Regions from separate parts of the Nocardioides sp. NPDC054178 genome, predicted to be linked through region 3. Evidence: riboswitches for the same ligand, from Rfam matches in the RefSeq annotation. Region 3 holds a riboswitch; each other region holds the start of a gene.
What was found. Region 3 has a riboswitch for cobalamin ahead of ACZ6WN_RS22735 (cobaltochelatase subunit CobN). Riboswitches for the same ligand answer to the same signal wherever they lie in the genome.

Region 1 (10,025 bases), 250 kb from region 3:
CCAGCCTGCGCCGGGACATGCCGGCGAGCGGGCTGCCGTCGAGGAGGACGCCCCCGGAGTCCGGCGGCCGGAGACCGGCCAGGATCCGGATCAGCGAGGACTTCCCGGACCCGTTGGGCCCGAGCAGCCCCACGGTGGTTCCGTCCTCGACCCGGAGGGACACGTCGTCGACCACGAGCCGGCCACGGGGCGCCCAGCGGACCCGGCCGGCCTCGAGCGCCGTCATCGCCGCGCTCGCATCAGCACCAGCGCGAACGCGGGTACGCCGACCAGCGCGGTCGCCACCCCGACCGGGAGCTCCTCGGGATCGATCACCGTGCGGGCCGCGGTGTCGACCCAGATCAGGAAGATCGCGCCGAGCAGTGCGGTGGCCGGGAGCAGCAGCCGGTGCCCGACCCCGACCAGCGCTCGCGCCAGGTGCGGCAGGACCAGCCCGACGAAGCCGATCGCCCCGGACGTGGAGACGATGACGGCCGTCATCAGCGCCGTGAGCACGAGGAGCACCACCCGGATGCGGGTGACGTCGACGCCGAGCGAGGCCGCGGCGTCGTTGCCGAACGCGAACGCGTCCAGCCAGCCGGCGCCCGCGACACAGCAGAGCAGCCCGCCGACCACGACCACCCCGCAGACGAGCACGTCGGTCCAGCTCGCCGAGGAGAGCGACCCGAGCAGCCAGAAGAGCACCCCGCGCGTCTGCTCGGCGTCGGCCGCGGTGAACACGATGAACGAGGTGAGCGCCGAGAAGAGCTGGGTCGCGGCGATGCCGGCCAGCACGAGCCGGTCGGTGGTGCCGCCGGCGAGCGAGGCGAGCAGCAGCACGAGCGCGAACGAGACGAGCGCGCCCGCGAACGCCCCGGTCGAGAGACCGATCGCGCCCGACCCGATGCCGAGCACGACGACCGCGACCGCCCCGGTGGAGGCTCCCGAGGAGATGCCGAGCACGAACGGGTCGGCGAGCGGGTTGCGCAGCAGCGACTGCAGGATCACCCCGCAGATGGCCAGCCCCGCCCCACAGATCCCGGCCAGCAACGTACGCGGCAGCCGCAGGTCCCACACGATGCTCTGCTGGAGCAGCGTGAGGTCGGAGGAGCCCAGGCCCACCCGGTCGGCGACCACGCCGTAGACGTCGCCGACCCCCAGGTCCGAGGGTCCGACGGTGATCGCCCCGGCGACGGACGCCAGCACGAGCAGCGGAGCCAGGACCAGCAGGAGGCCGGTGATCCTGATCGCCGAGCCGTCACCCGCGTCGGTCGAGCCGTCGCCTACGTCGGTCGAGCCGTCACCTAGGTCGGTCGAGCCGTCACCTAGGTCGGCCGAGCCGTCACCTAGGTCGGTCGAGCCGTCACCCAGGTCGGGCGAGGCGTCACCCAGGTCGGTCGAGCCGTCACGTACATCGGCCGAGCCGTCACTCAGGTCGGCCGAGCCGTCACCCAGGTCGGCCGAAGCGTCACCTACGTCGCCCGAGGCGTCACCGCCCTGCCAATTCGGCCGACCGGGGTGACGCTTCGGCCGACGGGGGTGACGCCTCGGCTCGGGGCGTACCGACATCAGCGGAGGCCGAGGTCGGCGAGCTGGTCGGCGGTGCTCTCCACCGCGTAGACGGTGCGGATGGAGGGGTTGAGCTCGGCACCGGAGAGGGTCACGAAGCGGCCGTTGCGGACCGCGTCCATCCGGGCGGTGACCGGGTTGCTCCTCAGGTAGTCGATCTTGGCGCGGGCGGTCTCGGCGGTCTGGCTCTTGCGGGTCAGGTCGCCGAGGACGATGACGTCGGGGTTGCGCTCGGCGACGGTCTCCCAGTTGATCTGCGGCCACTCGTCGGTGGTGTCGTCGAAGACGTTCTCGATGCCGAGGGTGCGGCCGATGATCCCCGGGCCGCCGCAGCAGCCGGCCAGGTAGGGAGACTCGGAGTTGGCGAACCAGTACATCGCGCTCACCTCGCCTTCGGGCGCCTGGCTCTCGGCGGCCTCCAGGCGCCGAGACAGGTCGGCGACGAGCTCCTCGCCGCGCTCGGGGACGCCGAAGATCCGCGCCAGGTCGGTGATCTCCTGGAGGATCGTGTCGATCTCGAGGGTATCGTGGCGGGTGCCGTCGTCGTCGCCCTCGTTGTCCTTGAGGCACTCGGCGGGGGAGAGGTAGGAGCCCACGCCGAGCTTCTCCAGGTCCTCGGGCGTGGTCACCCCGCCCTCACCCAGCGTGCTGGCGAAGGAGGCCGTCACGAAGTCGGGCTCGGCCTCCAGGACGCGCTCGTAGGACGGCGCGTTCTCGGCGAGCCGGGGCACGTCCTCGTTGTCGGCGGCGAGCGTGTCGAGCACCGGGTCGGTCCAGCTCGCGGTGCCGGCCATCGAGTCGGCGAGGCCGAGCGAGAGCAGGATCTCGGTGGTGCCCTGGTTGAGCGAGACGACGCGCTCGGGCGGCGCCTCGAGGGTCAGCTCACGGCCGCAGTTGGTCAGGGTGAGCGGAAAGCCGGCCGCGTCTGCGGCCGCCTGCGGTGCGCCGGAGCGCTGGTCGGTGGCGCAGCCGGCCAGCGCGGAGCCGAGCACCAGGATGGTGCTCGCGGTGAACGTACGGGCCAGGGTCGGTCGGATGGTGCGGGAGGGGTGCACGTCGGTCCTCGAGCGGGTCGCGGGCTGGTGCGCGTCGCCCGTGCTGACCGGCAGCGGTCTGCTGCAGGGCCAGCAGGTCTTCGGACTCGGGATCGACCGGCGCGAGACGCCTTCCCAGACCCGAGGGCCCAGTGGCACAGTGTCCCGTCCGTCACCCACACCGCTGCGCGTCAGTCCCGGACTCTCACCGGGTTCCCGTGCCGGGACCGGGTCCCGAGCGGCTGGCCACACGACCGTAGCAGGCGACCCCGCCCCGGCAGGCCACGACCTCAGCCCTCGCGATGGGCGCTCAGCCCGTCCTCCCCGGGCGCGACCGAGTCGTGGAGCCGGATCGTGTGGTCGTAGTGCTCCTCGGCCATCGGCCGGTAGCCGATCCGCGGCTCCGTCATCACACCCTCGAGACGTACGCTCAGGTCGGCCTCGATCCGCGCCATGACCTGGGCGTCGATGGTGTCGGTGTCGGTGATCAGGTGCGGGCGGAGCGGGTCCATCCCGGTGTACCAGAACGTGCCGTGCAGCAGCGGCCACAGGACGTCCTCGATGTCTCCGCTGATCCCGCGCGGACCCAGGGTCGCGGCCCGGTCACCGGCGGTGACCACGGTCAGTGCGCGCTTGCCGACCAGGCCGCCCTTGCCGTACTTGAGCGGCTTGCCGGTCTCCGGGTCCGGTACGTCGAAGGCGAACCCCGACTCGAAGACCCGGTCGATCCAGCCCTTGAGGATGGCCGGCACCGAATACCACCACAGCGGGAACTGCACGACCAGCAACTCGGCCTCCCGCAGCCGCTCCTGGTGGCGGCGTACGTCGGCCTCGCCCTGCTCCACCAGAAGTGGATTGAAACCTTCTCGATAGAGGTCGATCTCGTCGACGCTCCAGCCGGCCGCGCGGAGCGCGTTCACGCCGACCTCGCGCAGCCGTCCGTTGAGTGATGACGCGTGCGGATGTGCCCATACCCAGAGTGCGTGCATGGGGCCCTGAACGCCGTCTGACGCGGCGGGATTCCCGCCTGGGCGTGGGCGGGCGGCGAAGCGGTCAGAGGACAAAGTCCGGATCTCGCTCAAATTAGCGGCCTCAGAGTGTTGACGTATGTGATTGCCATCACTAGCGTAAACCAGGCTTGAAACCTTTCAATTCGAGGAGTTGCCCATGCCGGACACACCCGCCGCACTGGAGCTGCGGGACGTGGCCAAGTCGTTCGGCCCCGTACGCGCCCTCCGGTCCGGAAGCCTCCGGGTCGAGGCCGGATCCATCCACGCGCTCGTGGGCGAGAACGGAGCCGGGAAGTCGACCCTGGTCAAGATCGTCGCCGGGCTCTATCGCCGCGACGCCGGCGACTACCTGCTCGCCGGGGAGCAGGTCGACTTCCGCAACACCGCCGACGCCAAGCAGGCCGGGGTCGCGGTCATCTACCAGGAGCCCACCCTCTTCCCCGACCTCTCGGTCACCGAGAACATCTTCATGGGACGCCAGCCGACCAACCGCTGGGGCAGGATCGACCGCGCCGCGATGCGCACCGAGGTCGTCGAGCTCTTCGCCAGGCTCGGCGTCCCGATCGAGCCCGACCGTCCGACCGAGGGCCTCTCGATCGCCGACCAGCAGCTCATCGAGATCGCCAAGGCGCTCTCGCTGGACGCCAAGGTCCTGATCATGGACGAGCCGACCGCCGCCCTCTCGGGCAACGAGGTCGAGCGGCTGATGAGCGTGGCGCGCACGCTGCGCGACCAGGGCTGCGCCGTGGTCTTCATCTCCCACCGCTTCGACGAGGTCTTCGCGCTCTGCGACACCATCACGGTGATGCGCGACGGCGCCTACATCTCCACCGACCCCATCTCGGCGGTCACCGAGGACGAGATCGTCCAGCGGCTCGTCGGGCGCGAGGTCTCCGACCTCTACCCGAAGCTCGAGGCCACCGTCGGCAAGCCGCTGCTCGAGGTCAAGGGCCTCACCCGCACCGGCCTCTTCCAGGACATCAGCCTCACCGTCCGGGAGGGCGAGATCGTCGGCCTCGCCGGCCTCGTCGGAGCCGGGCGCAGCGAGGTCGCGCAGGCGATCTTCGGTGTCGACCCCTACGAGAGCGGCGAGGTCACCCTCGAGGGCCGGCCGGTCCCGGCGGGTGACCCGAGACGCGCGATCGAGATGGGGCTGGCGTTCGTCCCCGAGGACCGCCGCCAGCACGGTCTCGTCCTGGATGCGCCGATCTCGCGCAACATCACGCTCCCGACGAGCGGCCGGCTCGCCCGCACCGGGCTGATCAGCACCGGCATCGAGAACCGCTCGGCCGCCGACTGGGCAGCCCGGCTCGAGGTCAAGGCCGCGACGCTCGACACCCTGGCCGGCACGCTCTCGGGCGGCAACCAGCAGAAGGTCGTCCTGGCCAAGTGGCTCTCGACCCGGCCCAAGGTGCTGATCATCGACGAGCCGACCCGAGGCATCGACGTGGGCACCAAGTCGGAGGTCCACCGTCTGCTCTCGACCCTCGCGCAGGAGGGTCTCGGGATCTTGATGATCTCCTCCGAGCTGCCCGAGGTGCTCGGTATGGCCGACCGGGTGATCGTCCTCAGCGAGGGTCACCAGACGGCCGAGCTGAGCCGCGAGGAGGCGACCCCCGAGGCCGTCATGCGCGCGGCGACCGCCCACCACTCCACCACCCTGAACGTCAGCGAGGCATCATGACCACCACGCTCGACGCGCCTGCCCCTGCCGCGCCGCAGCCACGCCACCGAGCAGCCAGCCGGCTGACCTGGCTCCTGAAGCAGCGCGAGACGGGCATCGCCGTCGCCTTCATCGCGCTGCTCGTGGTGACCACGGCGGTGAACCCCAACTTCCTGTTCAGCACGGACGGTTGGCGCGACCTCACCCTGACCCCCGCGATCCTCGTGTGCCTGGCGATCGGCCAGGCGATGGTGATCGTCACCCGCAACGTCGACCTGAGCGTCGGCTCGACCCTCGGGCTCACGGCGTACCTGGCCGGGCGTCTCTTCCTCGACACCGGGCTCCCGGTGATCCTGGTCGTGCTGATCGCCATCGCCGCGGGCGCCGTGCTCGGCCTGATCAACGGGGCGCTGGTCGCCTTCGCCAAGGTGCCGGCGCTGGTCATCACCCTCGGCACTCTCTACGTCTACCGCGGGATCATGCTCGAGTGGGCCGGCAGCGACCGGATCAACGCCTCCGACATCCCGCCGGGGCTGCTCGACTTCGGCACCGGATCGTTCCTGTTCATCCCCAACCTCGCCTGGATCTCGTTCGCGCTGCTGGCCGTGGCCATCTACCTGATGCGCTCCACCCGCGTCGGCCGCCAGTTCTACGCGATCGGCTCCGACCCCGACGCCGCCACCCTCTACGGCCTGCGTGACAAGCGCCGGGTGCTGCAGGCGTTCGCCACCTCGGGTGCGCTCGCCGGCCTCGCCGGGATCCTGTACGTCTCCCGCTACGGCACCATCAGCTCCGGTGTCGGTCAGGGCATCGAGCTCGAGGCCGTCGGCGCCGCGGTCGTGGGTGGCGTGGCCATCTTCGGCGGCAGCGGCACCGTCCTCGGGGCGGCCCTGGGGGCGTACCTCCTCACCACCATCAACCGGGCGCTCCCGGTCCTGGGCATCCCCGACTTCTGGCAGCAGGCCGTCGTCGGTGCGCTGATCATCGGCGCGATCGTCCTGGACCGTTACTTCGCCCGCCGTCAGCACGACAAGCTCCTCGCAGAGAGGGAAGAGTCATGAGTCTGCTTGCCGAGAAGGCCCAGCCGCGGACGTATGCGGCGCACGCCAAGCCGTGGTGGCAGCGAACCCTGATGACCAGGGACGCGGCGATCATCGCCCTGCTCGTGGTCGTGTGGACGTACGCCTCGGTCGCGATCCTCAACTTCTCCGACCCGATCACGGTCTACTTCCTGGTGCTCGACATCGCGCCGATCCTGCTGATCGCGCTGCCGATGACGCTGATCATCATCACCGGCGAGATCGACCTGTCGGTCGCGAGCGTCGTCGGGCTCTCCAGCGTCCTGTTCGGGGTGCTGCACCGTGAGGGCGTCCCGATGGTCGCCGCGATGGTGCTCGCCCTGCTCGCCTGCGCCGTCGCGGGTGCCCTCAACGGGGTGCTCGTCACCCGCTACGGGCTGCCGTCGCTGGCCGTCACGATCGGCACCATGGCGCTCTTCCGCGGCATCGCGGTCGGCGCGCTCGGCACCACCGCGATCACCGACTGGCCCGACGCCTGGGGCGACCTCGTCCAGGCCCGGATCGGCGACACCCAGATTCCGATGATGACGATCCCGCTGGTCGTCCTGATCCTGATCTTCGCCGTGGTCCTGCACTTCACGCCCTTCGGGCGCGGCATCTTCGCCGCTGGCCTCAGCAAGGACGCGGCCCGCTTCTCCGGGGTCAACGTCGACCGTACGAAGCTGATCCTCTTCACGCTCAGCGGGCTGGTCTCGGGGCTGGCGGGCATCTACTTCACGCTGCGCTACGGCAGCGCGCGCGGTGACAACGCCACCGGGATGGAGCTCCAGGTCATCGCGGCCGTGCTGCTCGGCGGGGTGTCCATCTTCGGTGGCCGCGGCGCGATCCCCGGGGTGATCGCCGGCGTCGTCCTGATCGGGACCATCGGCAGCGCGCTGCGCCTGGACGGGCTCAGCGCCAACCTCATCCAGATCATCACCGGCGTACTTCTCATCGCAGCGGTCATCGCGGCCAGCGTCCTCGGCTGGACCGGTCGCATCGTCGGCACCTATCGCCGGCAACAGAGCTCGGACGAACCATCCTCGAAGAACTCAAAGAAATCGGAGTGAGAGACATGACCAGCAAGTTCCGACGCGCCGGCAGTGCCGTCGCCATCGTTGCGGCCCTCGGCCTCGCCCTGTCCGCCTGCGGTGGCGGGAGCGACAGCGGCAGCGATGGCGGGGATGGCGGCGACACCACCAGCATCACCTTCATCCCGAAGAATCTCGGCAACCCCTACTTCGACGCATCCGACGCAGGTGGCAAGAAGGCTGCCGAGGAGATCGGCACCGAGTGGAAGCAGGTCGGCCCGACCGAGTCGACGCCCGACTCCCAGGTCAGCTTCATCAACACCGCGACCCAGCAGCGCGCCGGCGCCCTGGTCGTCTCGGCCAACGACCCGACCGCCATCGGTGACGCCCTCGACGAGGCCCGCAACGCCGGCACCAAGGTCGTCACGATGGACTCCGACACCGAGCCGCAGTTCCGCGACGTCTTCGTCAGCCAGGCCGACGCCGCCGGCATCGCCAAGAGCCAGGTCGACCTGATCGCCGAGCAGATCGGCGACAAGGGCGAGATCGCGATCCTCTCCGCGGCGGCCAACGCCACCAACCAGAACGAGTGGATCAAGCTGATGGAGGAGGAGTTGGCTGCCAGCCACCCCGACATCAAGCTCGTCGACACCGTGTACGGCAACGACGACGACCAGACGTCCTTCGACAAGACCGCCGGTCTGCTGCAGTCCCACCCGAACCTCAAGGGCATCATCAGCCCGACCACGGTCGGCATCGCCGCGGCCGCGCGCTACCTCTCCGACTCGCAGTACAAGGGCAAGGTCGCGCTGACCGGTCTCGGCACCCCCAACCAGATGCGGGAGTACGTCAAGGACGGCACCGTCAAGGCCTTCGCGCTGTGGGACCCCGAGCAGCTCGGCTACCTGGCCGCCTACACCGCCGACGCGCTCGCCTCCGGCGACATCGAGGGCAAGGAGGGCGACACCTTCGAGGCCGGTGACCTGGGTGAATACACCGTCGGTGCCGACGGCGTCGTCGTCCTGGGCGAGCCGACGGTCTTCGACGAGTCGAACATCGACGACTTCGACTTCTGAGTCGCGCGCACGTGTAACACGCTGTTCGTAGGACTACTCGCCCTATGGGAACGACCGGATAGACCTACGAACGACGTGTTACCCGAGTTCGCCGCCGAGCTGTGAGAGCAGCTCGGCGGCGTACTGCATGCAGCGCTCGGGGTCGGGCTCCAGATCGGTGAGGGCGTGGACCCCGGTGGCACCGGCCTGCTCGGCCTCGGCAGGGGAGAGGGTGGTGCGGCCGCAGACCACGGTCGCCGGGATCCCGGCGCGCCTGGCCGCCTCGAGCACACCCATCGGAGCCTTTCCGGACAGCGTCTGGTGATCGAAGGAGCCCTCGCCGGTGACGACCAGGTCGGCACCCGCGAGCGACTCGTCGAAGCCCACGAGGCCGAGCAGCAGCTCGACGCCGCGCTCGACCCGTCCGCCCAGCACCGCAAGGGCGGCGAACCCGACGCCCCCAGCCGCTCCGGCCCCGGGGGTGTCGTCCTGGGCGGAGCGGCCGAGAGCGTCGGAGACGAGGGAGGCGTACGTCGTCAGGGACGCCTCGAGGATGGCCTGCTCCCGCGGGCCGGCCCCCTTCTGTGCCGAGAAGGTGGCGACGGCGCCGCGAGGGCCGAGGAGCGGGTTGTCGACGTCACAGGCGACCACGATCTCGATGTCCCGCAGACGCGGGTCGAGACGATCGAGGTCGATCCGTGCCAGGCTCTGGAGAGCCGCTCCGCCTTCCGCGAGCTCTGCCCCGGTGGTGTCGAGGAAGCGCGCGCCGAGGGCGCGGAGCATGCCCGCTCCGCCGTCGTTGCTGGCGCTGCCGCCGAGCCCGATGACGACCGTGCGGGCGCCGCCGTCGATGGCGGCCAGCACGGCCTCACCGAGACCTCGTGAGGACGCGGTCAGCGGGGCGAGCCGGCCGCCGGGCAGACGGAGCAGCCCGCAGGTGTCGGCGAGCTCGACGACGGCCAGGTCGCCGCGGACGGCATAGTGCGCCGCCACCGGCTCGAGCGTCGGGCCGGCCACCTCGACCGGCACCAGGTCGAAGCCGGCGCCGGCCAGCGCCGCGACGGTGCCGTCGCCGCCGTCGGCGATGGGCACGATGCGTACCTCGGTCTCGGGGTTCGCCGCGAGGATCCCGGCGGCCACCGCCTCGTCGACCTCGCGCGCGGTCAGGGAGCCCTTGAACTTGTCGCAGGCGACGACGACGAGCGGACGCGCCGGCATCACAGGTGGGGGAGGACGAGGTCGCGGTAGCGCTGCGTCATGGTGGCGAGCACCTCGTCGGGGTCGCTCGCCCAGACCGCCTCGTTGAAGATCTCGACCTCGACGTCACCGGTGTAGCCGGTCGCGGCGACCATCCGGGTGATCGGCGCGAAGTCGATGACCCCGTCGCCCATCATCCCGCGCGCGAGCAGCGCGTCGGAGGGGATCGGCAGGTTGAAGTCGCAGACCTGGTACGCCGCGATCCGGCCCTCCGCGCCGGCACGCTCCACCTGGGCGGCGAGGTCGGGGTCCCAGAAGACGTGGAAGGTGTCCACGACGACCGCGACCGCGTCGACCGGGTGCGGCGCGGCCAGGTCCAGCGCCTGGCCGAGGGTCGAGAGCACCGCCCGGTCGGCGACGTACATCGGG
Region 2 (10,025 bases), on a different contig from region 3:
GTCACGAGCGCGGCGACGAACAGGCTGGTGCAGCCGAGGACGAACCCGAAGGCGGGGCCGAAGACCCGGCCGCCGAGGATGAGCATGAAGAAGACCAGCTCCACCCCTCCGGTGCCGGCGGAGACGGCGCGCAGGACGGCCTCGATCGCGCTGAGCACGCCGAGGACCGCGATCATCCGGGTGTCGATCCCGCCCGTGGCGAGCTCGCTCAGCAGCACCACCAGCATCAGCGGCAGCAGCGCCAGGAAGATGAACGGCGGCTGCACCCGCTCGTAACCGTGGAGCAGCAGCGGCCAGCAGAACATCATCAGCCCGGCCACGGAGATGATCGCGAGCAGGATGGCCGTGCGGGGCGAGAACCGGATCATCCCTCGCCCACCGCCGCGACGACCTCGCGCACGTTCAGCCAGCCCGGGCCGAACACCTTGCTCACCTGGGGCGCGAACGCGGGCGACTCGGCCGTGACGCTGCGTACGTCACCGGCGGAGACCACCTCGCCGTCGGCGAGCACCACCACGTCGTCGGCGGCCTCGGCGACGAACTCGACGTCGTGGGTCGCCACCAGGATCGCCTTGCCGGCTTCGGTGAGCTCGCGCAGGATCTCGGACAGTGCCTGCTTGGCGGCGTAGTCGAGGCCGCGGGTGGGCTCGTCGAGGAGCACGACCGGCGGGTCGGCGCTCAGGATCAGCGACAGCGCCAGCGCGAGCCGCTGGCCCTCGGAGAGGTCGCGAGGGTGCTGGCCGTCGGGGATGCCGGGGACGAGGCTGTCCAGGATCTCCCGGGTCCGCGGGCCACCGGCGTCGCACTCCTCGGCGACCGTCTCCAGGTAGAGCAGGTCGGCCGCGGTCTGCGGCAGCAGCCCGACGAGGGCACGGCGTCGGTCGGGGTCGAGGGTCGCCGGGTCCTTGCCGGCCACGTCCACCGAGCCGGCCAGCCGCTTCTGGGTCCCCTGCAGCGTCCACAGCAGCGTCGACTTGCCCGAGCCGTTGCGCCCCATCAGCGCCGTCACCCGCCCCGCGGGCAGCTCGATCGAGACGTCGTGCAGGACCGGCGTACGTCCGCGGGTGACGGTGAGAGAGCGGGTGCTCAAGCCGACTGTGTTGGTCTCGACACGCCTTCGCCCAGCGGCTCCGGCGGCTCGACCAGCGGTTTCGTCGGCCGAGCCGCGAGTGCTGGCGAGCCTGTCGAGATGACCGACACGGTCAACGAGCGCCACACCTCTCGCCTTCCGCTTGGCATCCCGCACGGTCAACGGCAGCGGCGACCACCCCAGCTCGCGGCCGAGCTCGACGAGCGGCGGCACGATGGGCGAGGACGCGAGGATCTCGGCCGGTTCGCCGACGGCGACGGAGCCGTCGCCGACGAGGAGCGCGATCCGGTCGGCGAACGGCACCACGCGCTCGAGGCGGTGCTCGGCGAGCACGACGGAGGTGCCGAGGTCGTGGACCAGCCGGGTGATGGTGGCGAGCACGTCCTCGGCGGCGGTGGGGTCGAGGGCGGAGGTCGGCTCGTCGAGCACGACGACCCGGGGGTGGGTGGTGAGCACCGAGCCGATCGCCACGCGCTGCTGCTGACCGCCGGAGAGCTCCCGCAGCGACCGCTGTCGCAGCTCGGCGATGCCGAGCAGGTCGAGGGTCTCCTCCACCCGGCGCCGCATGGTCGCCGGCGGGAGGCCGAGCTGCTCCATCCCGTAGGCGAGCTCCTCCTCGACCGTGTCGGTGACGAACCCGGCCACCGGGTCCTGCCCGACCCAGCCGATGATCCCGGCGCGCTCGCGCGGCGGCGTACGAACGATCGAGGCCCCGTCCAGCAGCACGTCACCGTCGAGCACACCGCCGGAGAAGCGCGGCACCAGACCCGCGAGCACACCGAGCAACGTCGACTTCCCCGAGCCGGTCGGACCGGAGACGAGGAGCAGCTCGCCCTCCTCGATGGTGAGGTCGACGTCCTTGAGCACGTGCTCGGAGGAGTCGGGCGGGGTGAACGTGATGCCTCGCAGCTCGATCATGCGACTGCCTCCTCGTGAACGAGCGATGATGCCGGTAGTGGGGCGGCGACCGCCGGGACCAGGCCGACGAGCACACCCAGCATGGCGCTCAGCGTGACGTCCGGGACGGTGCTCACCCCGGGAAAGGCGACCGGGACCTGATCACGGGCGACCCACCAGCCCACGATGGCCACCACGATCCCGCTCAGCGCCACCACGACCTCCGGCCAGCGCCACCGGTCGGGTCGGTAGACGGTCCGCGTCACCCGGCGACCGGCGAGTGCCAGCCCTCCGGCCGCGGTGCCGGCGCCGAGGCTCAGCATGGTGGCGGCGAGCCAGCCGGGCGTGGTGCCGTCCAGCACCGCGTAGACGCCGGCGCAGAGCCCGACGAGCGAGACCAGCATGAGCACCGAGGTGATCCGCCGGGTGCCTACGGCGACGCCGGCCGTACGTCCGTAGCCACGCGTGTCCATCCCCGCCGCCAGCGCCATCGACCGCTCCAGGGCGTCCTCGAGCACCGGCACCAGGAAGCGGCGCAGCCGCTTGACGTTGCCGGTCGCGCCGGCGCGCAGCCGTTGCGCGGCCCGCACCCGCTGCACCGACTCGGCCAGCTGCGGCAGCACCGTCACGGCGACCACGACAGCGGTGCCGATCTCGTAGAGCGCCGGCGGCAGCGAGCGCAGCAGCCGCTTCGGGTTCGCCAGCGCGTTGGCCGCGCCGACGCAGATCACGATGACCCCCAGCCGCATCCCGTCGTAGAGGCCGGCCAGCAGCGCCTCCCGGGTGAGCGGCCCGAGCAGCCGGATCCCCAGCACCCACTCTGGGAGCGGGATCTCGGGAAGATCGATGAGCACGTGACCCGGCACCGCACCCAGGAGCACCCGGAAGAGCACCCGGGTCACGACGATGAAGACCGCGAGGCCGACGTAGAGCCGGAACGCCTTCGCCCACGGCTGCTCGCCGCGGCGCGCGGCGACCACGACCGACACCACCCCCACCACGAGCAGGAGCAGCAGCGGGTTGGTGGTGAAGGAGGCGTACGCGGCCAGGCCGATCGCCCACACCCACCAGGCGACGGGGTGCAGGTCGCGGGGCAGGTGCGCGACCACGGCCTCACGGAGCAACGTGGTCATCGTCGGCGCCACCACACGGCACCCGCGACGGTGAAGAGGGCGAGGATCCCTGCCGGCGCGACCCATCCGGGCAGCCGCGCGGGCTCGGAGGAGGGTCGAGAAGCCGAGTCCTGCGGAAATAACTCCGGCGACGGGCTTGAGGGCGCCCCCACAGCATCCCCAAGCTCCGTCGCCGGAGCGGTAACGACATCGTCGTCTATCCACGTGAACGCAACACCCTGCCCGGAGGTCACGCTGATTTCGGTAACATTTCTGGAGGCGTAGCTCCAGGCCCCCGAATCGTCGGTGATCCACAGCGACCAGTAGGCGTCGGCAGGCGGCATCTGGGCGCACCCGGCGGCCTTCGGGCGCTCGTCGATGCGGCACACGACGCTGGGCATCGAGGTCACGTAGGTGAGCGGATGTCCCGCCTTCTCGAAGAGGTCCGCGCCGGTGTCGCCCTCGTCGGGCCGGACACAGGTGACCTCGGGCGCGCCACCCAGCGCGTTGGGCTCGACGACGACGGTGACGCCGTCACACGCCTCGGCCGTCGATGCAGCCGTCGATGCAGCAGGCGATGCGGCTGCCGAGGAGATGGGTGCGGTGGCCCCGGCGAGGAACGCCAGGGCCACCAGGAGATCGCGCAGGATCAGCACGAGCTCTTCGTGGTCGCGTCCTTGGGCAGGAAGACCAGCGACGGCAGCGCCTGCGCGGCGGCGAGGCGGTACATCCCCTCGGACTCCTTGGTCAGGCCCTTGGTGTTGCCCTCGGTCAGCGCGGCGTCGTCGTAGGCGACCGCGCCGGCGTCGTCGCCGCAGGTGACGACGTGGTCGGCGACCCAGGCCGCCGCCTTCTCCGCGGCCTCGGTCTCACCGGCGCGCCCGAACGCCCACCCGGCCAGGCCGGTGGTGTTGGAGTTGGCGATGTTGCCGGTCGCGGCCTTGAACGAGCCGTCCTCGGCCTGGGTCTCCTTCAGCCACTCCACGCCTGCCTTGACGGCCTTCTCCGCCTCCGGAGAGGCCGCCGTGGAGAGGGCGATCAGCGCGAACGCGGTCGCGTCGGCGTCGGGGGTGGCCTTCGGGTCGGCGTCGCAGGTCTGGTCGTCGGCGGCGGGGTCGGCCGTGAAGGTGACCCGGAACCAGCCCTCCTCGCACTGCTGCCCGGCCAGGAACTCCGTCGCGGCCGCGGCCTCCTTGCTCTCGGCGTTGTTGAGCGCCCACACGGCGTACGACTGTCCGATGGTGTTGGAGTAGTCGGCCGCCTTCTTGTCCTTGGGGTCGAGCTCGTCGGCGATGCGGCCGTTCTCGGCGACGGTGCCCTCGAGCTGCTTCAGCAGCCCGGGGTCGGAGGCGTCGACGTTCTGCTGGAGCACGAGCGCCTTGGCGGTGGCGCCGGCCGAGGTGACGGTGCCGAACCCGGGCGAGGTGTACGCCTTCTTGTTCTCCATCACGGCCGCCGCGATCGTGGCGATCTCGTCGTCGTAGCCGCCGACCTCGGCCAGTGCGATCCCGATGTCGGCGCTGAGCCCGAAGTCGTCGGTGCCGTACTGCGCGTTGTGAGCCACGCCCTCCGGCGCCTGGGCGACGAGCCAGTCGGCCACCGACGTCGACACCTTCGCGTCGTAGGTGGGCTTCTCCCCCTCCTCCACGGTCTTCTCGCCGCAGGCGGCGAGGGAAGTGAGGGCGAGGGCGGCGGCGATGCCGCCGAGGACGGTCTTCTTCATGGTTCCTTCCACGCTGTTCGTCGGGAAGGCCCAGGGCCGACCCGCTGCGTTCCACGACAGCGTCAGGTCAGTACGCGTCCGTCGGCAGGTGCTCCGGCTCGCTCAGGACACTCGGGCCTGAGCCTACGGTTGCGGGTCAGCGCCGGGATTCGACCGGCTTCCCCCACCACGGCGTGTGTTGATTGAGGCTCTGCTTGATTCGGGGGCAATCTTATGCCGGGCCGAGGCTGCTTGCGCGATCGCCGCCGAGCAGTCACTCTGTCCCCATGCGCCACAGGATTCTCGGCCTTGTCGCAGCGTCGATCTCGGCCACCCTCCTCGCCCTCTGCCCAGCCACGACGGCGGTCGCGGCGCCGGCTCGGACATCGGTCACCTACGCCGACCTGGTCGCCATGTTCGGCGACAAGGTCGGCAACCGGCAGACCGTCGAGACCGGGCTGCCGACCCTCAACCGCGCCATGTCCGATGCCCGGATCACGACCCCCTACCGGCAGGCGGCCTACCTGGCCACGCTCGCCAACGAGAGCTCCTTCCACCACGACGCCAAGGGCCCCCACGACAAGCGGAAGTACGCCGGCCGCGGCTACATCCAGCTGACCGGCGAGGCCAACTACACCGACGCCGGCGCCTACTTCGACATCGACCTGCGCCGCCGCCCCGAGCTGGCCCGGTCGCTGGACCACAGCGCGCCGATCTCGCGGTGGTACTGGACCGTCGCCCGCGACATCAACCCGCTCGCCGACGCCCTCGACATGGGCAGGGTCAACGCGGCGATCGGCTATCCGTCCAACAAGAAGGAGGACGCCGAGCGCTGCCGCGACTTCAAGGCCGCGCTGAAGCACCTCAACGGGTCGGTGCCCCGGGGGATCACCTGCGCCCGCCCGAAGACGGCCAACGACCAGGACCGCACCGCGGACGCGTCCTAGCCGGCGTACGTCACTTCTTGGTGCGCTTGTCGCTGACCGCGATCGCCGAGGTGCCCTCGTCCTTGAGCTCGAAGAGGTCGATCGCCTTGATGAGCTTGGTCCAGGTGGCGTACCCGTAGTTGCGGGGGTCCTCGGAGGACTGGTTGCGGATGCGGGAGACGACCGTGCCGACCAAGGCCCAGCCGTCGTCGTCGGCGGCCGCGGCGATCGAGTTGCGCAGCAGCTGGATCAGCCGGGCGTTGCGCTTGAGCAGCTGACCCGAGGTCGCCGAGGAGGACGGCTTGCGGGCGGGCGTGGCCCCGGTCTCGGTGTCGGTCTCCTCCTCGGAGTCGCCGAGCTTCTCGACCACGGTGAACCGGGTGCAGGCGCTCTTGAACGGCGCCGGGGTCTTCTCCCGGCCGTAGCCGTAGACCGCGCGCCCCTTCTCCCGCAGGTAGTGCACCAGCGGCGTGAAGTCGGAGTCGGAGGAGACCAGTGCGAACGCGTCCGGGATCGCCGCGTGCAGCAGCTCCACGGCGTCGATGGCGAGCGCCATGTCGGAGGCGTTCTTGTGGGCGGTCAGGTCGAACTGCTGCATCGGCCGGATCGCGGCGTCGTGCAGCTCCTCGATCCACCCCTTGAGCTCGGGCTTGGTCCAGTTGCCGTAGGCCCGCCGGATCGTGACCTCGCCGTACTCGGCCAGGTCGTTGAGGATCGCGTCGATCTTGGTCGCGGGAGCGTTGTCCGCGTCGATGAGCAGGGCAATGCGGAAGGGCTCGGTCACGCCGGACAGTCTGCCAGGCAACCCCACCGCCGAGTCGGCTCATCTTGACCAAAACCGCCGCCGAGTCGGCGCGTCATAACGCGCCGACTCGGCGGATTCTGTTGTCAGGACGAGCCGACTCGGCAGGTCAGGCGAGCTTCTCCAGGATCAGCTCGCGGACACGCTTGGCGTCCGCCTTGCCACCGGTCGACTTCATCACCGCGCCGATGAGCGCACCCGCCGCGGCCTGGTTGCCGCCGCGGATCTTCTCCGCGACCGCGGGCTGGGCGGCGATGGCCTCGTCGACGGCGGCACCGAGGGCGCCGTCGTCGGAGACGACCGCGAGGCCGCGGGCGTCGATGATCTCGGCGACCGTGCCCTCACCGGCGAGGAGCCCCTCGAAGACCTGGCGGGCGAGCTTGTCGGTCAGCGAACCGCCGTCGACCAGCTTCTGCACCTCGGCCACCTGGACAGGCGTCACGCCGACCTCGGCCAGCTCGACACCACGGTCGTTGGCGGCCCGGGAGAGCTCAGCCATCCACCACTTGCGCGCGGCCTGGGCGGAGGCGCCGGCCGCGACCGTCTCCTCGATCAGCACCATCGCACCGGCGGCCCAGACATCACGCATCTCCAGGTCGGAGTAGCCCCACTCGGCCTGCAGTCGCGCCCGCTTCTCGGCCGGCGGCTCGGGCAGCGTGCCGCGCAGCTCCTCGACCCACTCGCGGCTCGGCGCGACCGGGACGAGGTCGGGCTCGGGGAAGTAGCGGTAGTCGTCGGCGTCCGACTTCGGCCGGCCGGCGGAGGTGGTGCCGGTGTCCTCGTGGAAGTGGCGAGTCTCCTGGAAGATCGCCTCACCCGCGTCGAGGATCGCGGCGTGGCGCGACATCTCGAAACGTACGGCCCGCTCGACCGAGCGCAGCGAGTTCACGTTCTTCGTCTCGGTGCGGGTGCCGAGCTTGTCCGACCCCTTCGGGGACAGCGACAGGTTCACGTCGCAGCGCATCGAGCCCTGGTCCATGCGTACGTCGGAGACACCCAGACCCAGCAGGATCTCGCGCAGCGCGGCGACGTAGGCCTTCGCCACCAGCGGCGCCTTGGCACCGGCGCCGAGGATCGGACGGGTGACGATCTCGATCAGGGGGATGCCCGCGCGGTTGTAGTCGACGAGCGAGTAGTCGGCGCCGTGGATGCGGCCGGTCGCGCCACCGATGTGGGTGGTCTTGCCGGTGTCCTCCTCCATGTGGGCGCGCTCGATGTCGACCCGGAAGGTCTCCCCCTCGACCTCGACGTCGAGGTAGCCGTCGTAGACGATCGGCTCGTCGTACTGGCTGGTCTGGAAGTTCTTCGGCATGTCCGGGTAGAAGTAGTTCTTCCGGGCGAACCGGCACCACTCCGCGATCGAGCCGTTGAGCGCGAGCCCGATCCGGATCGCCGACTCCACGGCCTTGGCGTTGACCACCGGCATCGAGCCGGGCAGGCCGAGGCAGGTCGGGCAGACCTGGGAGTTGGGCTCGCCGCCGAAGGTCGCCGGGCAGCCGCAGAACATCTTGGTGTTGGTGTTGAGCTCGACGTGCACCTCGAGCCCGAAGGCCGGGTCGTAGCGCTCCAGCACCTCGTCGAACGGAACCAATGTCTCGGTCATCGGGCCACCTCCAGCTTGTCGATCGAGAGCACCGGACCGATGGCGCCCTCGAGCGCGGCACCGACACGGTAGAGACGGGCGTCCTCCAGGACCGGAGCCAGGAGCTGTACGCCGACGGGCAGCCCGTCCACGTCGGAGACCCCGGCCGGGATGGAGATGCCGGGCGTGCCTGCCAGGTTGGCCGGGATGGTGGCCAGGTCCTGCATGTACATGGCCAGCGGGTCGTCGAGCTTGGCACCCAGCGGGAACGCCGTGGACGGTGAGGTCGGCGAGACCAGCACGTCGACCTGCTCGAAGGCCTTCTTGAAGTCCTCGATGATCAGCGTGCGGATCTTCTGCGCCTGGCCGTAGTAGGCGTCGTAGTAGCCGCTGCTCAGCGCGTAGGTGCCGAGGATGATGCGGCGCTTGACCTCGTCACCGAAGCCGGCGTCGCGCGACGCCTTCATGACGTCCTCGGCGCTCGGGTCGCCGTCGGGGGTGACCCGCAGGCCGTAGCGCATCGCGTCGAACTTGGCCAGGTTGGAGGAGCACTCCGCCGGCAGGATCAGGTAGTAGGCCGCCATCGCGTGCTCGAAGCTCGGCGTGGAGACCTCGACGACGTCGGCACCGAGCTTGGTGAGGATGTCGACCGACTCGTTGAACTTGCGCATCACGTCGGGCGCCCAGCCCTCGCCGGCCAGCTCCTTGATGACACCGACCTTGACGCCCTTGAGGTCGCCGGTCGCGCCCGCGCGGGCGGCGTCGACGAGCCCGGTCACCGGGGTCGTGATGGAGGTCGAGTCGAGCGGGTCGTGACCACCGATGAGCTCGTGCAGCAGAGCGCTGTCGAGGACGGTGCGGGTCACCGGACCGACCTGGTCCAGCGAGTTGGCCAGCGCGACCAGGCCGTAGCGGGAGACCGAGCCGTAGGTCGGCTTCACGCCGACGGTGCCGGTGACCGCACCCGGCTGGCGGATCGAGCCACCGGTGTCGGTGCCGAGCGCGAGCGGCGCCTCGAAGGCGGCGACGGCCGCGGCCGAGCCACCACCGGAGCCGCCGGGGATCCGGTCGAGCTTCCACGGGTTCTTCGTCGGGCCGTAGGCGGAGTGCTCGGTGGAGGAACCCATCGCGAACTCGTCCATGTTGGTCTTGCCCAGGATCGGCAGACCCGCCGCCTTGATCTTCTTGACCACGGTCGCGTCGTAGGGCGGCACCCAGCCTTCGAGGATCTTGGAACCGCAGGTCGTCGGCAGGCCGGTGGTGGTCAGCACGTCCTTGACCGCGATCGGTACGCCGTCGAGAGCATGCAGCGCGTCACCGTTGGCGCGGCGCGCGTCGGAGGCGGCGGCCTGGGACAGCGCACCCTCGGCGTCGATGTGCAGGAAGGCGTGGACGTCGCCGTCGACCGCGGCGATGCGGTCGAGGTGGGCCTGGGTCAGCTCGACCGAGGTGGTCTCGCCCGCGGCCAGGGCATCGGCCAGCTCGGCGGCCGTCTTCAGGATCAGGTCGTTGCTCACTGCTCGTCCCCCAGGATCCTCGGCACGGCGAAGCGCTGCTCCTCGACGCTCGGCGCACCGGAGAGCGCCTGCTCCGGCGTCAGGCCGGGCACGACGACGTCCTCACGGAAGACGTTGGTCATCGGGAGCGGGTGGGAGGTGGCAGGCACGTCATCGCCGGCAAGCCCCTGGATCGAGGCGACGGACTCGAGGATCACCTGCAGCTGCGGGGCAAGGTGATCGAGCTCGGCGTCGCTGAGGTCGATGCGGGCGAGGTCGGCCAGGTGCGCGACCTCGTCGCGGGTGATTTCTGGCATGCCGCACATCCTAGGCGGCACAACGCCCAACTCTCACCTCGGCCGGACCCGTGCCCGAGAGGAGTTCGACGCACATACAACCGATCGGTGGCTCCACCGCG
Region 3 (10,025 bases):
ACCCCGAGCGCCGACCCGGTGGGCAGCCGGAGGTTCTTGGCGGGGGTGAAGTCGGTGCGTACGTCGAGCAGGCCCAGCCCCTCGACCTCGGCGACCGACCCTTCGACCCCGTCGGGATCCGCGATCGTGCCGCCGAGCATCTGGAAGCCGCCACAGATCCCGAGGAGCGGGCGGCCGCGGCGTACGTGCTCGGTCAGGGCCACGTCGAGGCCGCGCGAGCGCAGCCAGGTCAGGTCGCTGATCGTGGAGCGGGTGCCGGGCAGGACGACCAGGTCGGCGTCGGCGACGTCGGCCGGTGAGGAGGCGAAGACGACGTCGAGGTCCGGCTCCAGGCCGAGCGCGTCGACGTCGGTGAAGTTGGAGATGCGGGGCAGACGTACGACCGCGACCTTGCGGGTGGCACCGGCCACCGCGCGGCGCCCGTCGAGGTCGAGCGCGTCCTCGGAGTCGAGCCACAGCGACGGCTCCCAGGGCAGCACCCCGAAGACCCGGCGCTCGGTGAGCGACTCCAGCGAGTCGAGCCCGGGCTGGAGCAGACCCGCGTCGCCGCGGAACTTGTTGATGATGAAACCGCTGATCAGGGCCTGGTCCTCGGGCTCGAGGAGAGCCAGGGTGCCGTACATCGCCGCGAACACCCCGCCCCGGTCGATGTCGCCCACGACCACGGTCGGCAGCCCGGCGTGCCGCGCCAGCCCCATGTTGACGTAGTCGCCGGCCCGCAGGTTGATCTCGGCCGGGCTCCCCGCGCCCTCGGCGACGATCACGTCGAACCGAGAGGCGAGATCGTCGTACGCCGCATGGGCCGCGGTCGCCAGATGCCGGCGCCCCGCCTCCCAGTCGTGCGAGGACACCTCCCCGGCGGGATGGCCCATCAGGACCACGTGGCTGCGGCGGTCGGAGCCCGGCTTGAGCAGCACCGGGTTCATCGCCGGCTCCGGGGTGACCCGCGCCGCGAGCGCCTGCACCCACTGCGCGCGCCCGATCTCCGCCGTCGTCCCGTCGGGAGCGGCACAGACCATCGAGTTGTTGGACATGTTCTGGGCCTTGTAGGGCGCCACCTTGACGCCGCGGCGGGCGAAGGCCCGGCACAGCCCGGTGGTCACGACCGACTTGCCCGCGTCCGAGGTGGTGCCGGCGACCAGCAGCCCGCTCATCACTGATCACCCATGCCGGGGAGCCCGCAGCAGGTAGATGTCCATCACCCAGCCGGAGGCCTCGCGCAACCGCGCCCGAGCCGCATCGATCGCGGGGAGCACCTCGCCGACCCGACCGGCGACGAGCTCCTCCTCGCGGGTGCCGAGGTTGCCGCCCCACCAGATCCGCCAGTCCGCGAGCCCGGGGAGCTCGACGACGCGGTTGAGCATCACCACGAGGTTGTCGTGCCCGGCCTCGACGGCCTCGAGCACCGCGCGTCCGGTGGTGACGTAGAGCGGGCGCCCGACGTCGTGGAGCACCAGCCGATGCCGCGCGGCGAGCAGCTGCACCGAGGAGATCCCGGGGATGACGTCGACCTCGACGTCGAGCTGTTCGGCGATCTGGTCGACGACCCGGATCGTGGAGTCGTAGAAGGCCGGGTCGCCCCAGACCAGGAAGCCGACGTTGCCGGGATGCTCGGCGAGCACGGCGAGGTAGCGCTCGACCCGGGCGCGGTGCCACTCCCGGACGGCCGCCTGGTAGTCCGCGTCGGTCCCGGTGAACTCCTCACGCCGCTCGCGGGGTGCGTCGGCGACCTTCACCACCCGCGCGGGCTCGTCGAGATGGCGGTCGAGCAGCTCCTCGCGGGCCCGCACCAGCGGGTCGGGCATGCCCTTCTTGACCGTGCCGGACTTGTCGGTGACCAGGAAGTAGTCGACCGACCGCATCGCGGCGACGGCCTCCAGGGTGACCTGGTCGGGGTCGCCGGGACCGACGCCGATGATCTTGATCCGACGCTGTCCGGAAGAGGTCACTGGCCTTCCTCCAGGTCGCCTTCGATGTCGAGATAGATCTCCTGCATCTGGGCGACGACCTCGGGGTCGGGCGCCTCCCACAGCCCGCGCTCGGCCGCCTCGTGCAGCCGCTCCACGATCCCACGCAGCGCCCACGGGTTCGAGGTCCGCATGAACTCCTGGTTGGTCTCGTCCAGGACGTACTCGCGGGCGAGCTTCTCGTACATCCAGTCCTGCACCACCCCGGCGGTCGCGTCGAAGCCGAAGAGGTAGTCGACCGTCGCGGCCAGCTCGAAGGCGCCCTTGTAGCCGTGGCGCTGCATCGCCGAGATCCAGCGCGGGTTGACCACCCGGGCCCGGAAGACGCGGTTGGTCTCCTCCTGCAGCGTGCGGGTCCTGATGGCGTCGGGCGAGGTGGAGTCACCGACGTACGCCTTCGGCTCGCTGCCGGTCAGCGCGCGGACGGTCGCGACCATGCCGCCGTGGTACTGGAAGTAGTCGTCGGAGTCGGCGATGTCGTGCTCGGCGGAGTCGACGTTCTTGGCGGCGACCTTGATCCGGCGGTAGTTGGTGCGCATGTCGTCGGCCGCCGGGGCACCGTCGAGGTCGCGGCCGTAGGCGAAGCCGCCCCAGGCCGTATAGACCTCGGCCAGGTCCTGGTCGGAGCGCCAATTGCCGGCCTCGATCACCTGCAGGATCCCGGCACCGTACGAACCGGGCTTGGAGCCGAAGATGCGGGCCGTCGCACGACGCTGGTCGCCGTGCTCGGCCAGGTCCTCCAGCGTGTGCGCGCGGACGAAGTTGTCCGCGGCCGGCTCGTCGAGGTCGGCCACCATCCGGACCGCGTCGTCGAGCATCGAGACGACGTGCGGGAACGCGTCGCGGAAGAACCCGGAGATGCGTACGGTCACGTCGATCCGCGGCCGGCCGAGCTCTTCCAGCGAGATGATGTCGAGATGGGTGATCCGCCGTGACGCCTCGTCCCACTCGGGCCGCACCCCGAGCAGCGCGAGCACCTCGGCGACGTCGTCGCCGGACGTACGCATCGCGCTGGTGCCCCACACCGAGAGCCCGACCGACGTCGGGTAGTCACCGGTCTCGTCCAGGTAGCGCTGCAGCAGCGAGTCGGCCATCGCCTGCCCGGTCTGCCAGGCCAGCCGGCTCGGGACCGCGCGCGGGTCGACGGTGTAGAAGTTGCGCCCGGTCGGAAGTACGTTGACGAGCCCCCGCAGCGGTGAGCCCGACGGCCCCGCGGGGACGAAGCCACCGTCCAGCGCGTGCAGGACGGCGGACAGCTCGTCGGTGGTCCCCGCCAGCCGCGGCACCACCTGCTCGGCGGCGAAGACGAGCACCTGCCGGACGGCCGGGTCGTCGTGGAGCGACTCGGCGACGGCCGGGTCCCAGCCGGCCGCATCCATGCGCTCCACCAGAGCGCGAGCCTGGGTCTCGATCTCGTCGACGGCCCGGGTGTCGGCGCCCTCCTTGAGGCCGAGCGCCGCCCGCAGACCGGGCACGGCGCCGCCGACGCCGCCCCACACCTGCGCGGCGCGCAGGATCGAGAGCACCAGGTTGATCCGCGCCTCGCCCTCGGGGGCTGCGCCGAGCACGTGCAGGCCGTCGCGGATCTGGGCGTCCTTGATCTCGCAGAGCCAGCCGTCGATGTGGAGCATGAAGTCGTCGAAGTCGTCGTCCTCGGGACGCTCCTCCATGCCGAGGTCGCGGTGGAGCTCGGCGGCCTTCATCAGCTGCCAGATCTCGCCGCGGATGGCGGGCAGCTTGGCCGGGTCCATGGAGGAGATGCGGTCGTACTCCTCCATCAGCGACTCCAGCCGCGCGATGTCGCCGTAGGACTCCGCACGCGCCATCGGCGGGACCAGGTGGTCGACGATCGTGGCGTGCGCGCGGCGCTTGGCCTGGGCGCCCTCGCCCGGGTCGTTGACCAGGAACGGGTAGATCAGCGGCATGTTGCCGATCGCCGCATCCGGGCCACAGCTCGCCGAGAGGGCGGCGTTCTTGCCGGGCAGCCACTCCATCGAGCCGTGCTTGCCGAGGTGGACGACGGCGTCGGCACCGAAGCCGTGCTGATCTCTGGGGGCTTCCAGCCAGCGGTAGGCACCGAGATAGTGATGGCTGGGGGGAAGGTCAGGGTCGTGGTAGATCGCGACCGGGTTCTCGCCGAACCCGCGCGGCGGCTGGATCAGGATGACGATGTTGCCGGCCTGGAGCGTGGCCAGGACGAGCTCGCCGTCGTCGTTGACGAACAGGTTGCCCGGCGTCGGCCCCCAGGTCTCGACCATCTGCTCTCGCAGCTCAGCAGGGAGATCCTTGGTCCACTCGTCGTAGGACGCCTTCGAGACACGGACGTGGGCGTCGGTCAGCTGCGCGTTGGTCAGCCACTCCTCGTCCTGACCGCCCGCGGCGATCAGCGCGTGGATCAGGGCGTCGCCGGCGGCGGTGTCGTCCGGGCCGTCGAGGAGGCGCACGACCTCGTTGTCCTGCCCCAGGTCGTAGCCCTCCTCGCGAAGGCGACGCAGCATCCTGATCGCGGAGACCGGGGTGTCCAGGCCGACGGCGTTGCCGATCCGGGCGTGCTTGGTCGGGTAGGCGGAGAGCACCAGCGCGAGGCGCTTCTCGGCGTTCGGAGTGTGGCGGAGCCGGGCGTGGTTGACCGCGATCCGGGCCACCCGCGCGGTGCGCTCGGGGTCGGCGACGTAGTGGGGGAGACCCTGCTCGTCGAGCTCCTTGAACGAGAACGGGGCGGTGATGATCCGCCCGTCGAACTCCGGGATCGCGATCTGGTTGGCCGAGTCGAGCGGCGTGACGCCGTCGTCGGAGACCTCCCACTCCGCGCGCGAGCTGGTCAGGCACAGGCCCTGCAGCACCGGGATGTCGAGTGCGGCCATCCGCTCCACGTCCCAGGCCTCGTCCTCACCACCGGCGGAGGCGGACGCGGGCACGGAGCCGCCCGCCGCGAGCACGGTCACGATGAGGGCGTCGAGGGTGCCGAGCGCCTCGTAGAGGTCGTCGGGGGCCGAGCGCAGCGAGCCCGCGAAGACGGGTACGCCGGTGGCCGAGCCGGTCGCGTCGATGGCGTCGGCCAGCGCGTGCGCGAACGCGGTGTTCCCGCTGGTCTCGTGGGCGCGGTAGTAGAGGATGCCGATCCTCGGCCGCGCCTCGTCGGCGGGCGCGGGCCGCTCCGCGAACCCCCACGCCGGCACCTCGGCCGGCGGCTCGAACCCGAACCCGGTCAGCAGGACCGTGTCGGAGAGGAACGCGTGCAGCTGGGCGAGGTTGGCCGGGCCGCCCTCGGCGAGATAGCGGTGGGCCTCCGCGGCGACACCCATCGGCACCGTGGAGTGCTCCATCAGCTCGGCGCTCGGCTGCTGCTCGCCGCCCAGGACCACCACCGGGGTGCCGCGCTCCTTGACCGCGCTCAGGCCGTCCCACAGCTCGGTGGGCGAGCCGAGGAGCCGGAAGACCACCAGGTCGGCTCCGGCGACGACGGCCTCGAGGTCGCTCGCCCGCGACGGGTTCGCCCAGGCGTAGTCGGCGCCGCTGGCACGGGCCGAGAGCAGGTCGGTGTCCGAGGTGGACAGAAGAGCGATGCGTACGCGTGCAGGGTCGGCCATGCCGGGGTCCTCCTAGGGGTTCTCGCCCCGTCGATCGGTCGGATGCCCGCGGCCAGTGTCTGGCTGTGCCCGTGACCGGCAGCGGTACGGACGTCACAGTGGCGGAACCGCCCCGGACTCTCACCGGGTTCCTGCGCCACGAGCGTGCTCGCAGCCTACCCCGCGCGGCCCGCGAGCCAGGTCTCGCGGTTGATCTCGTACTCGACCTCGCCCTCGGCGTGCCCGGCGAGCGGCTCCTCGAACTCCTCGTGGAAGCTGCGCACGAAGCTCATCCCGACCGAGACCATGGTCGCCCGGGAGGCCTCGTTGACGGCCATCGTCTGCGCGATCACGGTGTCGAGGCCGAGGTCCTCGAAGGCGTGCCGGAGCAGCTCGCGCGACCCCTCCTTGGCGAACCCCTTCCGCCAGTGCCGCTGCGGGAGCCGGTAGCCGAGCTCGGCGGCGTCGGTGCGGGGCGGATGGTCGGGCGGTTCGAGCATGTAGAGGCCCACGGCCTCACCGGCCGCGTACCCGATCCACTTGCCCTGCCCCTCGGTCTCCTTCGCCACCCGGATCCAGGTGTGCATTCGCTCCTCGGTCTCCTGCGGCGTGAGCGCGCGGGTGAACAGGAAGCGCAGCACCACCGGGTCGGAGTTGAGCTCGACCAGGAACGGCAGATGCTCCTCGCTCAGCGGGACCAGGTCGAGACGCTCGGTGCGCAGACGGGCTTGCGGCATGGGCCAGACGTTAGCCAGGACGGAAGCCGGTGGCACCTGGTTTCCCCATCGCGGCCAGGTGGCGCAGGGCGCGGTGGGCGGCGTGGTAGCCGCACATGCCGTGGACGCCGGCGCCGGGCGGGGTGGCGGCCGAGCAGAGGAACATCCCGGGGATACCGGTCTCGTAGGCGGTGAGGGTCGGCCTGATGATCAGCTGGCGAAGGGTGTTGGCGCCGGTGGAGATGTCACCCCCGACGTAGTTGAGGTTGTAGGCCGCGTAGTCGGCCGGTGTGGTCACGTGGGTCGCCACGATCCGGTCGCGGAAGCCCGGCGCGAAGCGCTCGATCTGGGCGAGCACCGCGTCGGTGGCGTCACCCTCGAAGGCGTGCGGGACCTGCGCGTAGGCCCAGACCGGGTTGAGGTCTCCCGCCGAGCGGGAGGGGTCGGCGACGTACTGCTGACCGATCAGCACGAACGGACGCTCCGGCATCCGGCCCGCGGCGATCTCCTTCTCGCTCGCGGCCACCTCGGCGCTGGTCCCGCCGAGATGGACGGTCCCGGCGCGTCCGATCTGCGGGTCGCGCCACGGGATCGGGCCGCGGACGGCCAGGTCGAGCTTGTACGCCGCGGGGCCGTGCTGCCACCTCCGCATCGCCCGTCGTGGCCGCTGGGGGAGGGCTTCACCGACGATGTCGGCGAAGCCGCCGGGGCTGGTGTCGAAGAGGGTGACGTCGGCGTCGGGAAGATCGGCCAGGTCGCGGACGGTGGTGCCGGTGACGATGGTGCCGCCCAGCTCCTCGAGCCGCTGCGCCATGGCGAGGGTGATCGCGTGCGAGCCGCCCTCGGCGACGGGCCAGCCGTGGCGATGCCCGCTGACGACGAGCATGGTGCCCACGCCGGCCGTGCCGGGGCGGTCCAGCGGCTGGAACGCGTGCGCCGCGCAGCCCGCGAAGAGCGCCTTGGCCGGCTCCTCACGGAAGGTCCGGGTGAGCACGGCGGCCGGGGGAGCGGCGCGCATCCCGAAGGAGGCCAGCCGGAACGGATGGCGCGGGAGCCGCACCATCGGACCGAGGATGTGCTCCGAGACCGTGTCGAAGCCGCGGACGACCGGGCCGAACAGCTGCTGCCAGCGCCGCCCGTCGGTGCCCAGCCCCGCGGCGGTCTCCTCGACGGAGCGGTGCAGCAGCGCGGTCGTGCTCGCGTCGACCGGATGGGCGAGCTGGATCTCGGGGAAACGCCAGGTCAGGCCGTACTTCTCCAGCTCGAGGCCGCGCAGGAACGGGGAGGCCACCCCGAGCGGGTGGATCGCCGAGCAGATGTCGTGGCGCAACCCGGGCAGGGTCAGCTCGGCGGTGCGGGTGCCACCGCCGACCGTCTCGGCGGCCTCGAGGACGGTGACCCGCACGCCCTGCTGCGCGAGCACGATCGCCGCCGCCAGGCCGTTGGGCCCGGCGCCGACGACGGTCGCGGTGCTGGTCATGTCGACAAGCTATTCGTTCAGGACCCGGTTGGCGACGGCAAACGCGGTGTTGGCGGCGGGTACGCCGACGTAGATCGAGGTCTGCAGGAGCACCTCGATGATCTCCTCACGGGTCAGCCCGTTGGTGAGGGCGGCGCGGAGATGGAACTCGAGCTCCTCGAAGTGGCGCCCCGCGACCAGGGCGGTCAGGACGCCGATCGATCGGTCCCGGCGGGCGAGGCCGGGGCGGGTCCAGATCGTGCCCCAGGCGTAGCGCGTGATCAGGTCCTGGTAGTCGCGGTTGACGTCGGTGATCGCCGCGGTGGCCCGGTCGACGTGGGCGTCGCCGAGCACCTGGCGGCGTACGTTCATCCCGGCCGCGTAGGCCGGGTCCGATGCCGTCACGTGGGACGTGACCAGGGTGGCGACGGCGTGCGGAGCCTCGGCGGGAGCCAGGTGGCCGACGGCGTCGAGGGTGACCAGCCGCCCGTTGCGCACCCCGACGGCGATCTCCTCGAGCGAGGCCGGCGGCGTCGGGGCATCGTCGAGACCCGCGACCGTCAGGACCGGGGCGGCGACCTCGGCGAGCCGGCCGCGGACGTCGTACGCCGCCAGCGCCTCGCACACCAGCGCGTAGCTCTCCGCGTCGGCGTCGCGCAGCGAGTGGAGCAGGACGCCGCCCCGGGCGGGCTCGCGCTCGAGGAAGCCGGGGGCGAACCAGCGCTGGGTGGAGCCCGCGATCTGGGAGGCGGTGCCGGCGGCGCGCACGGTCGTCGCCCGGTCGTTCCAGCCCTCGGGCTCGCCGATCTTCGCACCGGTGTTGGTGAGCACCGCGGCGCTCACCCGGGTGGGGGCATCGAGCATGAGCTGGAGGCCGACGGCTCCGCCGACCGAGTCGCCGGCGTAGGCGAAGGTGCCGTGGCGCTCGCCGCGGTCGGTGAGCACCCGGTCGACACAGGCGAGCACCCCGGCGGCGAGGTCGGCCATCGAGAACGGCTCCTTGGTGGGAGCGCCGTGGCCGTGGCCCGGGAGCTCCCAGCCGATGACGTGGAACCTGTCCGCGAGCAGCTCGGCGGTGGCGGCCCAGAGCGCGCTCACCGAGGTGCCGAGCGACGGGCCGACGACCAGGAGCGGCTTGCTCGGGTCTCCGGCCAGCTCGACGGGGGTGATCCTCGGAGTCATGACGCTTCCTTTCAAAGTCCGGTCTTCCAGATTTCGTGGGCGCGGGCGAGAGTGGTGTCGATGAGGGCATCGGTGGCGCCGAGATAGGCATCGAGACCTGCCGCGGCCTCGGAGCCGGCCAGGATCTCGCCGCCCACGAATCCGGTCAGCGACCGCTGCTCGGCCAGCAGGTCCGCGCCCGCGGCCTCGGCGGTGGCGCGCATCCGGGCGGCGTCGACACGGAGCCCGGCGAGCAGCTCGGTGGTCTGCGAGGCGGCGACGGCGCTGCGGCGGGCGAGGATCTGCAGCGTCTCCCACTCGACGTGCCAGGCGCCGTCGGGACGCTCGTCGAGGTAGGAGGCCGCGGCGGTGTGGAGCGTCGCGGCCAGCGGGGGAGCAGCGAGCGCGTGGCGGCGGATGAGGACCGAGAGCACCGGGTTGGACTTGTGCGGCATCGTCGAGGAGCCGCCGCGGCCCTCACCCGCCGGCTCGGCGAGCTCGCCGATCTCCGGGCGGGTCAGCAGGGTGATGTCGGTGGCGATCCGGCCCCAGGTGTCGGCCGCGGTGACCAGCGCGTCGGCGGCCGAGGTCAGCGGGGCGCGGTTGGTGTGCCAGGGGACCCGCGGGGTCAGTCCGAGCGTGGTCGCCGTGGTCGCGGCGCCCTGCTGGGCCGCGGCCACCGGATCACCGAGACCACGGAGCCGGGCCAGGCCGACGACCGCCGCCAGGGTGCCGGCCGCGCCGCCGACCTGGGCGGGCAACGACGTACGCGTCGCGCGGAGCGCCTCGGCGGCGTCGCTCAGACCGCCGAGCCAGGTCGCGGCCTTGAGGCCGAAGGTGATCGGCACCGCGTGCTGGGTCAGGGTGCGGCCCGACATCACGGTGGCGCGGTGCTCCCGGGCGAGACCGGCCAGCGCGGCGGCCTGTGCGGCGAGCTCCCCCTCGACTCGATCGAGCGCGTCGCGCAGACAGAGCACGAGCGCGGTGTCGACGACGTCCTGGCTGGTCAGGCCCTTGTGGAGCCACCGGGCCGCCTCACCGTCGAGGCGGCTCCGCAGGAGCTTCACCAGGCCGATGACGGGGTTGCCCCCGGCCTCCGCACCCTCGGCCAGCCCCGGGACATCGGCCTCGGAGACCAGGCCGGCCAGTGGCG

Region 1: another riboswitch for cobalamin. It lies ahead of ACZ6WN_RS23950 (ABC transporter substrate-binding protein); the one in region 3 lies ahead of ACZ6WN_RS22735 (cobaltochelatase subunit CobN).
Region 2: another riboswitch for cobalamin. It lies ahead of ACZ6WN_RS19555 (prenyltransferase/squalene oxidase repeat-containing protein); the one in region 3 lies ahead of ACZ6WN_RS22735 (cobaltochelatase subunit CobN).

Annotation. Positions count from the first base shown of each region.
Region 1 is NZ_JBVJKY010000007.1:302,157-312,181, forward strand. Features, by position in the region: gene ACZ6WN_RS23940 (ABC transporter ATP-binding protein) at 1-226, opposite strand, end outside; gene ACZ6WN_RS23945 (FecCD family ABC transporter permease) at 223-1,548, opposite strand; gene ACZ6WN_RS23950 (ABC transporter substrate-binding protein) at 1,548-2,603, opposite strand; cobalamin riboswitch at 2,658-2,844, opposite strand; gene ACZ6WN_RS23955 (NAD(P)H-dependent oxidoreductase) at 2,873-3,571, opposite strand; gene ACZ6WN_RS23960 (sugar ABC transporter ATP-binding protein) at 3,750-5,276, shown strand; gene ACZ6WN_RS23965 (ABC transporter permease) at 5,273-6,316, shown strand; gene ACZ6WN_RS23970 (ABC transporter permease) at 6,313-7,383, shown strand; gene rhaS (rhamnose ABC transporter substrate-binding protein) at 7,389-8,420, shown strand; gene ACZ6WN_RS23980 (glycerate kinase) at 8,499-9,617, opposite strand; gene ACZ6WN_RS23985 (sugar phosphate isomerase/epimerase family protein) at 9,617-10,025, opposite strand, start outside.
Region 2 is NZ_JBVJKY010000005.1:214,884-224,908, forward strand. Features, by position in the region: gene ACZ6WN_RS19535 (ECF transporter S component) at 1-368, opposite strand, end outside; gene ACZ6WN_RS19540 (ABC transporter ATP-binding protein) at 365-2,008, opposite strand; gene ACZ6WN_RS19545 (CbiQ family ECF transporter T component) at 2,005-3,120, opposite strand; gene ACZ6WN_RS19550 (hypothetical protein) at 3,117-3,755, opposite strand; gene ACZ6WN_RS19555 (prenyltransferase/squalene oxidase repeat-containing protein) at 3,749-4,822, opposite strand; cobalamin riboswitch at 4,889-5,008, opposite strand; gene ACZ6WN_RS19560 (glycoside hydrolase family 19 protein) at 5,089-5,748, shown strand; gene ACZ6WN_RS19565 (NYN domain-containing protein) at 5,759-6,511, opposite strand; gene gatB (Asp-tRNA(Asn)/Glu-tRNA(Gln) amidotransferase subunit GatB) at 6,639-8,132, opposite strand; gene gatA (Asp-tRNA(Asn)/Glu-tRNA(Gln) amidotransferase subunit GatA) at 8,129-9,628, opposite strand; gene gatC (Asp-tRNA(Asn)/Glu-tRNA(Gln) amidotransferase subunit GatC) at 9,625-9,924, opposite strand.
Region 3 is NZ_JBVJKY010000007.1:49,474-59,498, forward strand. Features, by position in the region: gene ACZ6WN_RS22725 (cobyric acid synthase) at 1-1,154, opposite strand, end outside; gene cobF (precorrin-6A synthase (deacetylating)) at 1,161-1,949, opposite strand; gene ACZ6WN_RS22735 (cobaltochelatase subunit CobN) at 1,946-5,557, opposite strand; cobalamin riboswitch at 5,591-5,735, opposite strand; gene ACZ6WN_RS22740 (GNAT family N-acetyltransferase) at 5,713-6,273, opposite strand; gene ACZ6WN_RS22745 (phytoene desaturase family protein) at 6,284-7,732, opposite strand; gene pcaDC (bifunctional 3-oxoadipate enol-lactonase/4-carboxymuconolactone decarboxylase PcaDC) at 7,742-8,893, opposite strand; gene ACZ6WN_RS22755 (lyase family protein) at 8,905-10,025, opposite strand, start outside.